2 regions of the Halalkalibacter sp. HAAS-P014 genome follow, and region 1 is predicted to be linked to the other one. Evidence: a T-box and tRNA genes for the amino acid it is inferred to sense, from the RefSeq annotation. Region 1 holds a T-box; the other holds one or more tRNA genes.
What was found. A T-box is a leader RNA that pairs with one kind of tRNA and senses whether it is charged. The one in region 1 lies ahead of serS (serine--tRNA ligase), so its partner is inferred to be a tRNA-Ser.
Positions count from the first base shown of each region.

Region 1 (8,186 bases):
GTTGCTGATTCACTTAAAATAAAACAGAATGAAAGAATTATCCTTTCACTCTGTTATGTTAAATATAGTGAAATCATATATGGAATTTTACGCTGAGCAACAGTTAGATAGTGCGAAATGTATGGGAAATCTACGCCATCAAAAGTGTGAATTAAATCGCCCCACCATTCTGCTTCATACCTGCAAATCATACTTAAATTATAGAGCAATAAGAAATGTGTCGCTAATTCAGGTAATTTGTATTCTTCATTGTAATCCCTATTTTTTAAAAGGTGAACTTCGCCTTCATAAGTAATAAGAAAAGGATAAGAGTTAAGAAAAGAAGGCAGATTAGAGTAAAGCACGGTTAAAGAGTTTTGTTTCTCTGTGACAGAAACTTGTTGTATTTCACTCATATGAGACTCTAAGTATTGCCCAAAACGGTTTGCCGTCATATGGTATGAGTCCAGTACTTCCGATGAAAATACCAATTCGTTTCTGTCCCTATCGCCAATAAAAAAGAGTTTATCTCCAGTTAACCGATCAAAAAGTTGATGCATGTCGGCTATGTGACGGAATAAAGTTAACATTTGAAATTTATCACCTTCCAAATGTTTCATGTGGAACATTTTATTCAAAAAGTGTCCAAAGAGTCCATTCTTTTGAATCTTTACTTCATCATCTAAAAAACGGTATGTCGCCTTTTTTCTTTTTCGTGTTGTGACACCATGGGCGAGCACCTGACTATTTTCAGGATAGTTAGGATCAGTTGTTAAAATACAAGCTTTGAGTAATTGAACGGTTCCATAAAAAAGTAAAATTGGTTTTATCTCAATCGGTGCTAAGGTTGCTTGGTTAAAATAGAGCTGGCCATGTTGCAGGTGATACATAAAGGATGAACACACTTGGTAACTTTTTGTCTTCGGTTGTGCAAGTTCTCTTTGTTCATATCTTTTTGTTAAAAATTTTCTTGAGTAGGTGGCCGAATAAAAGGGGATAAATAAATCATATTGTGGGTGAGTCATTCTTTACCTCCTATTGTTCAGTATATTCTAAAAAGTGGCACATTATATCGATTCTTGACAGTAGTTTGTCCAATTGATAAGCTACTAATAATATTTTTCGTTAAATTACGATTGGGGAGGCAGAATTATGTGGGAAAACAAATTTCAAAAAGAAGGTTTAACCTTCGATGACGTGCTTCTAATTCCAGGCAAATCAGAAATCTTACCACGCGATGTATCTGTACAGACAACACTAAGCAAAAACTTAAAGTTAAATATTCCGATTATTAGTGCTGGGATGGACACAGTTACGGAAGCAAAAATGGCTATTGCGATGGCGCGTGAAGGTGGACTTGGAATTATTCATAAAAATATGTCTGTAGAAATGCAAGCTGAGCAAGTTGAAATTGTAAAGCGTTCAGAAAGTGGCGTTATTACAGATCCATTTTATTTAACGAAGGATCGCCAAGTGTTTGATGCTGAGCACCTTATGGGTAAATACCGTATTTCAGGTGTTCCGATTGTTGATGAAAATCAAAAACTTGTAGGAATTATTACCAATCGTGATTTGCGTTTCATTGAAGATTACTCAATTCAAATTGACGAAGTAATGACAAAAGAGAATCTTGTTACTGCTCCTGTAGGCACGACGTTAAATGAAGCAGAAAAAATACTTCAAAAGTATAAAATTGAAAAATTACCTCTTGTTGATGATGAAGGTACATTAAAAGGGTTAATTACAATTAAAGATATCGAGAAAGTGATTGAATTCCCTAACTCTGCTAAGGATTCTCAAGGAAGACTTGTTGTTGGTGCAGCAATCGGGGTTTCTGCAGATGCCGATATTCGTATTAAAGCATTAGTGGAAGCTGGTGTGGATGCAATTGTTATTGATACAGCTCACGGGCATTCTAAAGGAGTACTTGATAAGGTTCAAGAAGTACGTTCAAACTACCCTGAGTTAACGATCATTGCAGGAAACGTTGCGACTGCACATGCAACACGTGATTTAATTGAAGCTGGTGCAGATGTCGTTAAAGTAGGGATTGGTCCTGGTTCTATTTGTACAACTCGTGTAGTTGCAGGAATTGGCGTACCTCAAATTACTGCTGTCTATGACTGTGCAACTGAAGCGCAAAAGCATGGTGTTCCAATTATTGCAGATGGTGGGATAAAATACTCTGGAGACATTGTAAAGGCTCTTGCAGCAGGTGGACATGCTGTAATGCTTGGAAGTATTCTAGCTGGTGTTACTGAAAGTCCAGGTGAACGTGAAATTTATCAGGGGCGTCAGTTTAAGGTATACCGTGGCATGGGATCCCTTGGCGCAATGGAAAAAGGGAGTAAAGATCGTTATTTTCAGGAAAATCAACAAAAGCTTGTTCCAGAAGGTATTGAGGGACGTATCCCATACAAAGGGCCACTTAATGACACAATTCACCAGTTGATCGGTGGAATTCGTGCCGGGATGGGATACTGTGGTACAGCTACACTTGATGATTTAAGAAAGAATGGCCAATTTATCCGTATTACAGGTGCTGGTTTAGTAGAAAGTCACCCACATGATGTACAAATCACCAAAGAGGCTCCAAACTACTCACTATAAGAAAACAAATCAATTAAATAAAAACCTTTAAATGGAAAATAGATAGAACTTTCTCTATCTATTTTTTTTTTGATAGTTGTGTTAAAATTACCTCTATGTGAAAAGGTGTGGAGGGATTAGATTGAATCAATTATTGTATAAAAAGACACTATCATTACTGCTCATGTTAGTGGTAGTTTTCACTTTTGCAATACAGCCTACTAAAGCAAGTGCATCATTTGATTTAGATGCAGAGTCTGCTATTCTAGTAGATGCACAAACAGGAAAAATCTTGTATCAGAAAAATATAGATGCTATTCTTCCGACTGCAAGTATGACAAAAATGATGAGTGAGTATCTAATACTTGAGGCAATTGCTCAAGAGGAAATTACTTGGGATCAGGAAGTTCCAATTAGTGATTATGTAAGGGCTTTGTCTCTTTACACAGATCTTTCAAATGTTCCTTTGCGTCAGGATTACTCCTATCAAGTAGAGAGCTTGTATGAATCTGTAGCGATTTACTCAGCCAATGCATCAACGATCGCATTAGCTGAACTAATTGCAGGTTCTGAAACTGAATTTGTAAGAATGATGAATGAAAAAGGCGAAGAACTTGGTTTAGAAGATTATGATTTTGTTAATACAACAGGATTGAACAATTCTGATTTGCTAGGTAACCACCCTGACGGAACTGGTGAAAATGCTGAAAATATGATGTCAGCACGAGCGACAGCAAAACTTGCTTACCATCTAATTAATGACTATCCAGAAGTTTTAGATACAGCGAGTATCCCTACTTTGCCGTTCCAAGCTGATGATGATACCATCATTGATATGCGTAACTGGAACTGGATGTTAGAAGGTATTGAGCCACAACATAATTACCCAGGAATAGACGGTTTGAAAACGGGTTATACTTCTGCTGCAGGAAATGCTTTCACTGGAACTGCAGAGCGTGACGGTGTGCGTTTTATCTCTGTTGTAATGCGTACTGGAACACGCGATGATCGCTTTAATGAAACGAAAAAGTTATTAGATCATGGTTTTAATAGTTTTACTCATGTTGAGTTAATTGATGCAGGTTACTCACCTGAAGGAGTAGGAGTTGTCCCTGTTGCTGCAGGTAAAGAAAGTGAAGTAACCATTTCAAGTGTTGATCCTCTTTCAACCGTTATCAGAAATGGAGAAGAAGATTTATACGCAACTGAATTGATTTTAAACAGTGACTTGTTAAATGAAGATGGTGAACTTGTTGCCCCGTTTGAAGCAGGTACGGAGGTTGGAACTCTTAGCCTTGTGTATACAGGAGAGAGTGATGAGGAATTCTTATATGGGTATCAGCGCGCAGAGGTACCTGTTGTAACTGATGTTGCTGTTGAAAAAGCAGGTTGGTTCTCAATGACAATGCGTGCAATTGGTGGCTTCTTTTCTGGTGTTTGGAATGGTGCAGCAGATACAGTTAAAGGTTGGTTCTCATAAAATACAAAAAAAGGGTCCTTTTTACGGGGGACCCTTTTATGCTAAAATAAAATACTGAAAATTTATGCGAAAAAGCTCGTTTTAAGGTATACTAATGAAGGATAATCATTCAATTTCGATAAGAACGGTATAGGAGGATATACAAATGAGTCAAACAGGTACAGACAGAGTAAAAAGAGGTATGGCAGAAATGCAAAAAGGTGGCGTCATCATGGACGTTATCAACGCTGAACAAGCAAAGATTGCTGAAGCTGCAGGTGCAGTTGCTGTTATGGCACTTGAGCGTGTACCAGCTGATATTCGTGCTGCAGGTGGAGTAGCGCGTATGGCAGATCCAACAATCGTAGAAGAAGTACTAGGTGCAGTTTCAATCCCAGTAATGGCGAAAGCACGTATCGGTCATATTGTTGAAGCACGTGTACTTGAAGCGATGGGTGTTGACTATATCGACGAGAGTGAAGTGTTAACACCAGCAGATGAAGTATTCCATTTGTACAAGCGTGATTTCACTGTTCCATTCGTATGTGGCGCACGTGACTTAGGAGAAGCTTCACGTCGTATTGGTGAAGGTGCGTCAATGATTCGTACAAAAGGTGAACCTGGAACAGGAAATATCGTTGAGGCTGTTCGTCATATGCGTATGATTCAAGGCCAAATCAACAAAGTAAAACAAATGTCTACTGATGAGCTTATGACAGAAGCGAAAAACCTTGGTGCATCATTTGACCTTTTGTTACAAATTAAAGAAACGGGTAAACTACCTGTTGTTAACTTTGCAGCCGGTGGTGTAGCAACTCCTGCAGATGCTGCATTAATGATGCAGTTAGGTGCAGACGGAGTATTTGTTGGTTCTGGTATCTTCAAATCAGATAACCCTGAAAAATTTGCTCGTGCTATTGTGGAAGCAACAACTCACTATGAAGACTATGCATTAATTGCTGAGCTTTCAAAAGGACTTGGAACAGCAATGAAGGGAATTGAAATTTCAACTCTTAACCCAAGTGAGCGCATGCAAGAGCGTGGCTGGTAAGCTTGACTTTTTTGTAAGGGAAAGGATCCATAATGGTTAAAATAGGTGTATTAGCATTACAAGGAGCAGTTAGAGAGCATGTAAAATGCCTTGAGGCTCCAAATACAGAAATCGTTGTTGTAAAAAAAGTTGAGCAACTCGATGACTTAGATGGTTTAGTATTACCTGGTGGAGAAAGTACAACGATGCGCCGGCTCATTAATCTTTATGGTTTCTTTGAACCATTAAAAGAATTTGCAGCTCAAGGCAAACCGATGTTTGGAACGTGTGCAGGTGCTATATTAATGGCTGGTCAGATCGAAGGGCAAGATGACGGACATTTAGCTGTTATTGATATGAAAGTGCAGCGTAATGCATTTGGGCGTCAACGTGAGAGTTTCGAGACGGACCTTCATGTTGCAGGCGTAGGCGAAGATATACGTGCAGTCTTCATTCGTGCTCCACTTATTTTAAACGTCGGTGAAGATGTACAAGTACTTTCAAAGTATGGTGATGAAATTGTTGCTGCAAGACAAGGTAACTTCCTTGCATGCTCATTTCATCCAGAATTGACTGATGATCATCGTTTTCATCAATTCTTTGTTTCGATTGTAGAACAAGCAAGACAACAATAAAGTAAAAACGTAGATGAGGATTAGTACATACAACGTGCTGTGCAGAGAGCTGGTGGCAGGTGTGAACCAGTCAGTACTTGTATGGAATCCACCTTTGAGCAGAAGTATGAAATCTTCTCGGTAAGCAGCCGTTAAGTGCTAGAGTGGTATTTAGGTATTAGGGAAGAGCGGTCCTAATACCTAGGCAACAAGGGTGGTAACGCGGGTGCTCTCGTCCCTTCTAATATAGAAGGGGGGAGGGCATTTTTTTATGGAGAAAATTTTAAATGACTATATTTCTGTATCAGGAGCAGATCTCATGGATGTTTATCTGCTTTGTAATTTGGTAGAATAGGAAACATAAGACAAGAGGAGGATAACCAATGTTAGATATTAAACGTTTGCGTAAAGATTTTAACGATATAAAGACAAGACTTGCGACAAGAGGCGAAGATATTTCAGGTCTTGATCATTTCGAAGAATTAGATGAAAAGCGTCGTACAATTATTGTTGAAGTAGAAGAACTTAAGAGCAGACGTAATCAAGTGTCTCAAGAAGTAGCGCAATTAAAGCGCGAGAAACAGGATGCTGATCACTTAATTAAAGAAACAAAAGAGGTTTCCGAGAAGATTAAGTCGCTTGATGAGCAGTTACGTAGTGTAGAGGCAGATCTTGAAGGAATACTGCTTACGATTCCAAACATTCCTCATGAAAGTGTACCGGTTGGTGATACAGAGGATGATAATGTTGAAGTTCGCAAATGGGGAGAGGTTCGTTCTTTTGGCTTTGAAACGAAAGCTCACTGGGACTTAGGAACAGAACTTGGCATCCTCGATTTTGAACGGGCCTCTAAAGTAACCGGTAGTCGCTTTGTCTTCTATAAGGGAATAGGTGCACGCTTAGAACGCGCTTTGATTAACTTTATGATGGACTTGCATCAAGATGAGCATGGTTATGAGGAAGTACTACCACCTTATATGGTTAACCGTGCGAGTATGACAGGTACAGGACAGCTTCCTAAGTTTGAAGAGGATGCATTTAAAATCCAAGACCAAGAGTATTTTCTAATTCCTACTGCTGAAGTGCCGGTGACGAACTTACATCGTGATGAAATACTAGCAGCTGATGATTTACCACGTGCGTATACAGCTTATAGTGCCAATTTCCGTTCTGAGGCTGGCTCTGCAGGTCGTGATACACGAGGATTAATTCGTCAACACCAATTTAACAAAGTAGAACTTGTACGTTTTGTTAAACCTGAAGACTCTTATGAAACGTTAGAAGTGTTGACTGGACACGCTGAAAAGGTCTTGCAGCTGCTTGAATTGCCATACAGAGTATTAAGTATGTGTACAGCAGATTTAGGCTTTACGGCAGCAAAGAAATACGATATTGAAGTATGGATCCCAAGTAACGACTCATACCGTGAGATTTCTTCTTGTAGTAACTTTGAGGATTTTCAGGCTCGTCGTGCCAATATTAAGTATCGCCCTGAACCAAAGGCGAAGCCAGAGTTTGTTCATACTTTAAATGGGTCTGGTCTTGCAGTTGGCCGTACAGTCGCAGCTATCTTAGAGAATTATCAAGAAGAAGATGGAACGATAACAATCCCGAAAGTATTGCGTCCATATATGGGGAACGTAGAAAAGATTACAGCTAAATAGAGTGGAAAACCCAGACTGCATATTGTATGCAGTCTGGGTTTTTTGGTTAGAGCAGGAAGGTGGCAATGGCTGCGCACGGCGTACGGCTTTTGAGAAGAGCGTTCAAAAGCCTAAAGATATAACGAGGAAGTGCTATTGTTATGAGAAAAAAAACCCACGTCCCGAATATAGAGTGAAGGTGGCAATGGCTGCGCACGGCGTACGGCTTTTGAGAAGACCACTCAAAAGCCTAAAGACAAAACGCCGGCTACGCTCATTGCTTAGAGAACACAAAAAACAGACCGCGCACTTTGGTCTGTTTTTTGTGTTCTCTAGTATTTCGGTTTATGTTTGCCTGATTCGATCTCATCCATGTAGTGACATGCAGCTAGATGGCCTTCTTTCATGTAACCTTCTGCTTTCAATTCCGGCGTATCAGTTTTACATAGGTCTGTTGCAAACGGGCAACGTGTGTGGAAACGACAGCCTGATGGAGGATTGATTGGCGAAGGTACATCGCCTTTTAAGATGATACGTTCTTTTTTCTTATTTGGATCCGGTACAGGAATTGCTGATAGTAGTGCTTTTGTATATGGATGTTGTGGGTTATCAAAAACCGATGTTTTATCACCGATTTCCACAATTCGTCCAAGATACATAACAATTACTCGGTCAGAAATATGACGTACAACCCCTAAATCATGTGAGATAAACAAATACGTAAGCTGAAAGTCCTTCTGCAATTTTTTCAATAAGTTCAATACTTGTGCTTGAATAGAAACGTCTAATGCCGATACAGCTTCATCACAGATGATTAACTTTGGATCAACCGATAATGCTCGCGCAATCCCGATACGTTGACGTTGACCACC
Region 1 covers NZ_JBWQTV010000033.1:466-8,651, forward strand. Annotated here, with positions in the region: gene AC1FXZ_RS21240 (YaaC family protein) at 54-1,004, opposite strand; gene guaB (IMP dehydrogenase) at 1,132-2,589, shown strand; gene AC1FXZ_RS21250 (D-alanyl-D-alanine carboxypeptidase family protein) at 2,753-4,048, shown strand; gene pdxS (pyridoxal 5'-phosphate synthase lyase subunit PdxS) at 4,194-5,078, shown strand; gene pdxT (pyridoxal 5'-phosphate synthase glutaminase subunit PdxT) at 5,111-5,692, shown strand; T-box leader at 5,694-5,914, shown strand; gene serS (serine--tRNA ligase) at 6,055-7,335, shown strand; gene AC1FXZ_RS21270 (ABC transporter ATP-binding protein) at 7,647-8,186, opposite strand, start outside.

Region 2 (8,186 bases), on a different contig from region 1:
GCCTATAATCTAGATCGATACAGTAACCTTCATGGCTATGCCCAAGACATACTTGATGTATGTTCCTTTTTGAACCTTAGAGAAACAATTCTTATTGGCCATTCTGTTGGAAGTATGATCGGAATGTTGGCGTCACTGAACAATCCTACACATTTCTCTCAGCTCATTATGCTCGCTCCCTCACCTTGCTATTTGAATGATCCTCCTGAATACTATGGTGGTTTTGAAAAAGAACAACTATTGGGGTTAATTGAAATGATGGAAAAAAATTACATCGGTTGGGCAACGGCCTTCGCCGGCACATTAATAAATAATCCTGATCGACCGGAGATAAAGAGTGATTTGAAAGATCGTTTCTGTTCAACCGATCCTATTATCGCACGTCAATTTGCTGAAGCTACTTTTTTTACAGACAATCGCGAAGATTTGGCAAACGTAACAGTACCGTCCCTTATTTTACAATGTTCAGATGATATAATAGCTCCAAATGTAGTAGGCGAATATCTTCATCAACATCTTCCTAATAGTACCTTAGCTAAGATGGAGGCAACCGGACATTGTCCTCATATGAGTCATCCCGAGGAAACTGTACAGTTAATCCGTAATTATTTAAAGAATCATTCAACAGAATTACAAAATAGCAGAGGTGAGAACATGTAATGGACGAACAATTGAATCATGCTCCTTGTGGCTTTCTGACTTTATCAGATGAAGGGCTTATTTTATCAGTAAATCAAACATTACTAAAACTACTCGGCTATACTTTCGATCAGGTAAACGGACAACATCTCAACTCCATCCTTACAGTACCTGGCCAGCTTTTTCATCAACTTTATTTTGTTCCACTTATTAAATTGGAACGGCACATTGAGGAAATGCACACAACATTAAAAACCTCTGAAGGGGAAGAAATTCCAGTCATTATGAACGCTCTCCTAATGAATAGAAATGAGCGTACGGAGATCAATTGTATTTTTATCCCTACGCGTAAAAGAAATGAGTACGAAACTGAACTGTTAAAAGCCAAAAAAGAAGCAGAAGCAACTCTGAGGGATTTAGAATACAAACAAAAAGAATTACTAGAGCTAAATAAGCAAAATCAAGCATACAAAGCAAACACAAAAAAAGAATTAGAACTAGCTAGAAAGATACAAGAAACATCATTGACTGAACCTATCGAGAACGATCATATTCAAATTGAGTCGTTTTACGAGGCATCTAACGAATTATCTGGTGATATTTATGGATTTTATGAACTAGACCCATACCGTTACGGAATTATTTTACTAGATGTAATGGGTCATGGAATATCTTCAGCATTGATTACAATGTCTCTGCACTCTCTATTTCAAAGACTGATCTCAAAAGGAGTTCATACCGAGACTGTTATGAAAGAGTTGGATAACCATCTCCACAGCTTATTTCAAAATAACGAAGAAGCATGGCATTATTGTACGGCTATTAATCTTTTAATTGACACCCAAAAACAAGAAATTCATTATATCAACGCAGGCCACCCACCCGCGTTCTGGCTAGACTCCGACGGAAAATTGAACCAGTTGGAGTCTAAAACACCTCCCATCGGAGCGTTTGAAGGTATTAACTTTAAGACCAATACCCTCTCTTACACCAACGGAGGTAGACTACTTCTATACACTGATGGAGTATCAGAGCCTCTCGGTTCAGAGCAGCTATGTAATCTTTTAAAGGAAAATCAATCAATCTCCATCAAAGAGATTAAGAGTAAAATAATTACAGCACTAACTAAAGAGAAAAACTCCCACCATAAAAGTGATGATCAGTGCTTCATTCTCGTCGATTTGTTAAAATAAACTAATCTTATTTTGTAAAAATCATGAATAGATCCCGAAAGAACAAAATATTTTGTTCTTTCGGGATCTATTATTATGCAATCATTGAGCTGTATAATAAATATTCTCACTTCTATTTATAGGACTAAAAACTGATTCGCTCTTTGCCCGTTCCATCAAAATTCATTTTATACCATTCTAGTTTATTACGCGTAACAGCCTTGGCAAAGTAAAGTTGATTATTAATAATATGAAGGTAATACACTTCATCTTCCAATTTTGTATTTTCAGCAGTAGCCACATTGTATCGGTAAAGACTTTGATTATCATCTGTATTTTTATAGAAAACAAGATTGTCTTGTACATTGAAACCTTGACTTCCATTAACTGTCACCTGCTCGGTTTGTCCACTTTCTACACTTTGTCTATAGATTCGACTATTATCATCAACACTTTCGAAATAGAGCCACCCACCCGAAATAGAAAATTGATTTGCTTCAACACCTAGTAGCATAACAGGCACTAAATCAACGTCATCCAACTCCAGAAAATACAAATTTCCCCCACTTTCATATTGGTAAATGAAATACCCTTGACCCACAATGAATTGATAAGCATCATCCAGCAGTCTTTCATGTTTCGTTACATCAGTCTGCAAACGGTAAACTCTTGTTTCTCCTGTTGGTGTGTTCGTAATTGGCTTAAAGTACATCCAATCATCAACAACCACCAAGTTTTCTGTGAATGTATCAGTAATCTGTCTACTTTCTGTACCATCAGTTTTCATTTTGTACACTTGATTCCCTCTTGTTTTATCGATGAAGAAAAGCCACTCATCAGAAATATTCAGATTGGCCACTTCATTTTCAAATAGCTGCTGTCTTTCACTACCATCTAGTTTCATTTTATATAGACCTTCATCTCTTGAAGAGTAATAGATCCACTCGCCATCCGTTGTAAAACGTCCATCATTCATTAAATTGGAACCAGAGTTGCCAAGATCCTCGTCAATCACTTCAGGTTCATGATTCTCCCTATCTTTCTTTACTTCCTCTTCAATATGTTCAAGATATTCTTGGAACGTCAATGCTGATTCAATCTCTTCGTCAGATAGTTGAATTTCCTCAATTTCATTGTATCCACTAAATGTCATATCGATCTTTTCAGAAATCTGTACCGGATCTCCACTATCTAACAAATCATATTGAAGCACATAGTTAATCTCCATAGCCTTAACTAAAAATGATTGCTTATCTATGAAAACCACGATACTCAAATCCTCAATTTCACTATGCTCTAAATAAAGATCATTAATTGACTTTTCCATCGGATCGGTTGAAATAAAGTAAGGATAAAACGAGGAAAATAAGTTTTTATTCTTTTCATTTTTCACGGAATATCCGTAGCTGTAATACTCTTCTTGCTCTTCCTCGGTAAACTCTAATTGATCCAACATAACCTTGAATTTTTCTAAGCCATCAATCATGTGGTCTGGTCGCTGATTATTCTCAGCTTTTAATAACGGTTCCTCACTTGATGCTTCCCTATAATAAATTTCATTCCCTAATTGATACACTTCTAATTCTGATAGAAATAGGTCATGCTCTTTCACTAAAAATGCTCTAAATGGCGAAACAAGCGTCTCCCCTTGTAAGTGCGAAACCGTTTCATTCCCAACCCCATCAATATACACGGAATTAATTTCAAAAAGATAACTTTCTACTTCATTCATATTTTCAATTGTATGCTCGAGTATTTTTTCAGTCGATAGATTCTCATCTACTCTACAACCTGTAGCTACTAAAATTGATAGTAATGCCATCAATAACATTGTCTTCATCTAATTCCCCTTTCGTCCATTACTTTCTTAACGTTTCTACTTTTTTCTATAGAGGTTTAACAACTATCAGACAGGGTATCAAACTAATATACAAAAAGAAAGGGGTTGGTCGTAAAACAACATCAGAAAAGCGTCGTAATTCTTACAGTTACACAGAGTTGGTTTACCAGCCACACTGTATTCGGCATTAAGCCCGAAAAACAATTTCATAAAAGATCCAAGATCCATTAAAGAAAAACTAAAGAATAGAAAGTAATTTTATAGAAAGGATTGGTATAGAATGGCTACCGTTACTGCTGGATTCCAAGTTTTGCCGAACGGAAAAGATATGTACACTGATGGAATGATTCCTGAAGTCCTGAATTTAGTAAAAGAATCAGGTCTTGAATTTTATATCGGTCCAATGGAGACCGTTATAGAGGGTGATTTACATGAAGTATTTGACGTCATTAAGGAAGCACAAACTTTAGGAATTAACACCGGCGCATCTGAATGTATCACGAATATAAAGATTCATTATAAACCGAGTGGTGTCTCAATTGAAGATAAAGTATATTAATGATAACTTTAGCAACTATGCTAAGGGGATTATAGAGATATTAAAAGGCAGAGCCTGTGGCGAAGCTCTGCCTCTTCATATTACAAATAATTTCAGAAACAAAAAAGGCGAAGCATCGCTCCCCCTGAGTAATAATTAGCTTTAATTTACCTCATCAAAATATAAAAACTCTGTTTTAAAATACAGCGAGTCTGGTTTTTTGGCTCCACGTTTGTCAAGTTCACAAAATAGGTTTTTGTATTCCACTAAAGATAATTGCCCGAAAATATAACTTTTTTGAATATGGTCTAATAATTCATTTTCATCGAACGGCTCACGCTTTTCAACTAGTACAAAACGATTAATTAGATCTTCTACTTTCATAGCAACTCACTCATTTCCCCAAGGTTTTTGATGTGTATGCGCTTACATAAGGAGTATAACACAGGAGTTGCTTTATTTATTAATTTTTGAAAATTCAAACTTGCGACAGATTTATACATATAGCTACAAATTTTAAATTGCTAATACAAGCTTTGTTTGGGCAACCAAAAGTGAACATAAGACAATGACAATTTAAAAGGCAAAAGCCATATAATGACTTTGCCTTTTACTTTCTAATGGAGATGATCGACTCTTACCTGGAAGTGGCGTGCACTATTCCATCTTACTAGTAAACATACGCTGTACCAACGATAACTAATAGAATAAACAGCACTACGATTAACGCGAAACCTGTAGCTGGTTTATAACCGTGAGACATTCCAAGCCCTCCTTTCATCACTTTTTGCGAGTATCACCCTCGCATTATCAATGTATGTTGCAGGGTTATTTTTTGCATAGTTAGGTCAACTACTAAAAGCGTGGAATTTTCGCATTTAGAATTGAAATAAATTAGCAATGTATTATCATTACTCGAGTTTTCAATCAACAAGTCCAAAAAGAGCTCACCCGAAAAATTCAGGTAAGCTCTTTTTTAAAATCACTAATCACTCTTCAACCTTATTACTACCTCTCGAAGTTGAACACCCATTGATTGAATGACGATCGCAATTCGAATTAAAATTGATGCTCAATTCGTTCTTCCGGTTCTGTTTTCCGGTCCCTTCCGATCTACTCCGAGTTTGCGTCTACTTCCACTCACTACCCTAGTAATAAGTACACCTTATTACGACAAAACAAAAAAGGCCAATTTTTGCTGACCTTTTCAAAAGTATTTATGTATAATTGCATAATGGCGCGCCCTAGAGGATTCGAACCTCTGACCGACGGCTTAGAAGGCCGTTGCTCTATCCTGCTGAGCTAAGAGCGCAAAATGGTGCGGGTGAAGGGAGTCGAACCCCCACGTCATAAGACACTAGATCCTAAGTCTAGCGCGTCTGCCAATTCCGCCACACCCGCAATCAATTGTAATGGTGGAGCCTAGCGGGATCGAACCGCTGACCTCCTGCGTGCAAGGCAGGCGCTCTCCCAGCTGAGCTAAGGCCCCAAGAAATTATAACCGTGCACCAACCATTGATTCGCACACATAAGCGTTACTTATGCAGCCAGCTCGATCAGGGTTACCTACGGCACACAGAATAATCTACTTATGGCTGCTCCCTTCCGGACCTGACCAAGTTCATAGGCTTCTGTTGCGTAGACCCCAATTGTCAACACCGCTTGCATAAGGCAAACCTTACATGTAACGAACCGCTGGATGGAATTCAACTCTGCTAAGGCGGATTGCAGATTACAGGGCACCGCCATCTCCCCATCTAGCACGGTATGTATAGTTGTTATACCTTATGTTTTAAAAAGTTGGTGACCCGTACGGGATTCGAACCCGTGTTACCGCCGTGAAAGGGCGGTGTCTTAACCGCTTGACCAACGGGCCATAAAAACCGAAAAGATTAATGGCGGAGAAGGAGGGATTTGAACCCTCGCGCCGGTTGCCCGACCTACACCCTTAGCAGGGGCGCCTCTTCAGCCACTTGAGTACTTCTCCACATTTTTGCCAAAAAGCAATAATAACTGGTGGAGGATGACGGGATCGAACCGCCGACCCCCTGCTTGTAAGGCAGGTGCTCTCCCAGCTGAGCTAATCCTCCATTTGAATGGTGGACCCTGTAGGACTCGAACCTACGACCAATCGGTTATGAGCCGAGTGCTCTGACCAACTGAGCTAAGGGTCCTCTCTAGAAATGCATTTGAAAAGTCTATTGCGACGACAAAATTAATCTTAGCATAAAACAAAATTCCACGCAAGTACTTTTCAGCAATTAAATCAATCATTAGAACTTTTTTTCAAATTTAAAAGCCGACACAAAACATATTAATATAATAAAAACGCATTAGCAACCTTTTTTTGAAAATAATTAAAGAAAGGTCAATTTAAATAGAAAATAGATCTCTAAAGTACTACCACAATAAGCTTACTCTATTCTAAGTAACTTTTAGAAGTAGATTAATAAAGAAAACCAACCAAGAAAACTTGGTTAGTTCACATAATATTACCTTACTTCACTGTATTAGATTTATTTACTAACGAGAATCCTTCATACCCCCTAGCTGCAACTTCACTACATTTTTCGCGGTAAGCTCCAACTCCTCCAAGGTAGATTAAAAACCTGCGTGCCTTACCAGGGATATTTTGTCCGGTGTACCAGGAGTCTGTTTTAGTAAACAGTGTTGCTTCAGCAACCTCTCTACAGTGCTTACTCCATGCCTCTTCTGCCTCAACTTTTGCCTCAATTGTCCCGATATCTTCTTTTCTAAGGTATTCTATACAATCAGAAATCCATTCTACATGCTGCTCTATTGATACAGGCATGTTACTTAGAACAGAAGGACTTTCAGGGCCAGTAATCATAAACATGTTTGGAAATCCAGCTGTTGTAATACCAAGGTATGTTCTTGTTGCGGCTCCGTTTTCCCATTTTTCCTTAAGCGTAATCCCATCCCTGCCTCGAATGTCCATTTTAAATAATGTTCCTGTCATCGCATCATAGCCTGTCGCAAACACAATAACATCTAGTTCGTATTCAGCTTCCTCCGTTCGGATCCCTTTTTCTGTAATTTCCACAATCGGCGCATTCTTTACATCAATCAATGATACATTTTCGCGGTTAAAAGTTTCATAGTAATTTGTATCTAAAATTGGCCTTTTCGTACCATAATAGTAAGTAGGTAACAGTTTTTCAGCAAGTTTAGGGTCATGAACAGTTTCTTTAATTTTAGCCCGAATGAATTCAGCAGCAGTTTCATTTGATTTTTCATTAATCGTTATATCTTGATACGTTTCTGTGAAAAATCCAGACCCCCCGTGTTGCCAAGCAGTCTCATAAACCTTCTCACGCTCTTTTGCAGAGTCTTCTATCGCAGAAGGCTTTGGCTGCTTTGTCGGAAGTCCACCTGTTGACTTACGAATGGTTTCTTTAATTTCTTGGAAATTCTCTTTTGCTCTTTGTATATATTCAGGATCGTATAGGTGATTTCGTGCTGGAACCGTATATTGTGGAGTTCTTTGAAAAACTGAAAGATGTCCAGCTTCTTCAGCAATGACTGGAATCGCTTGAACAGCTGTTGATCCGGTTCCGATAACCCCAACACGCTTCCCTTTGAAATCTACACCTTCTTTCGGCCAACGCCCGGTATGGTACCATTCCCCTTTAAAGTTATCTAAACCTTTAAAATTAGGAATATTAGAAGTAGAAAGGCAGCCTACTCCTGTTATAAAGTACTTAGCTGACAAAGAAACTCCATCATCTGTTTGGATATACCACCTATTTCTTTCTTCATCATAACGGGCAGATGTAATACGCGTCTCAAACTGAATATCACGTCTCAAGTCAAATTTATCAGCTACAAAGTTTAAATAACGAAGAATTTCAGGTTGTGCCGGATAACGAGAAGACCATGTCCATTCCTTGTAAAGCTCCTCCGAAAAAGTGTAGTTATAATAGATACTCTCAGAGTCGCAGCGAGCGCCTGGGTAGCGATTCCAATACCATACACC
Region 2 covers NZ_JBWQTV010000011.1:158,586-166,771, forward strand. Annotated here, with positions in the region: gene AC1FXZ_RS09385 (alpha/beta fold hydrolase) at 1-660, shown strand, start outside; gene AC1FXZ_RS09390 (SpoIIE family protein phosphatase) at 660-1,832, shown strand; gene AC1FXZ_RS09395 (DUF6612 family protein) at 1,957-3,651, opposite strand; gene AC1FXZ_RS09400 (thiamine-binding protein) at 3,932-4,210, shown strand; gene yppF (YppF family protein) at 4,352-4,573, opposite strand; gene AC1FXZ_RS09410 (YjcZ family sporulation protein) at 4,860-4,952, opposite strand; tRNA gene AC1FXZ_RS09415 (tRNA-Arg) at 5,425-5,501, opposite strand; tRNA gene AC1FXZ_RS09420 (tRNA-Leu) at 5,506-5,590, opposite strand; tRNA gene AC1FXZ_RS09425 (tRNA-Ala) at 5,603-5,678, opposite strand; RNA gene ffs (signal recognition particle sRNA large type) at 5,691-5,955, opposite strand; tRNA gene AC1FXZ_RS09435 (tRNA-Glu) at 5,991-6,065, opposite strand; tRNA gene AC1FXZ_RS09440 (tRNA-Ser) at 6,086-6,176, opposite strand; tRNA gene AC1FXZ_RS09445 (tRNA-Val) at 6,204-6,279, opposite strand; tRNA gene AC1FXZ_RS09450 (tRNA-Ile) at 6,287-6,363, opposite strand; gene AC1FXZ_RS09455 (flavin-containing monooxygenase) at 6,687-8,186, opposite strand, start outside.
Region 2: it has a tRNA-Ser gene. The T-box ahead of serS (serine--tRNA ligase) is inferred to sense a tRNA for this amino acid. The anticodon was not compared.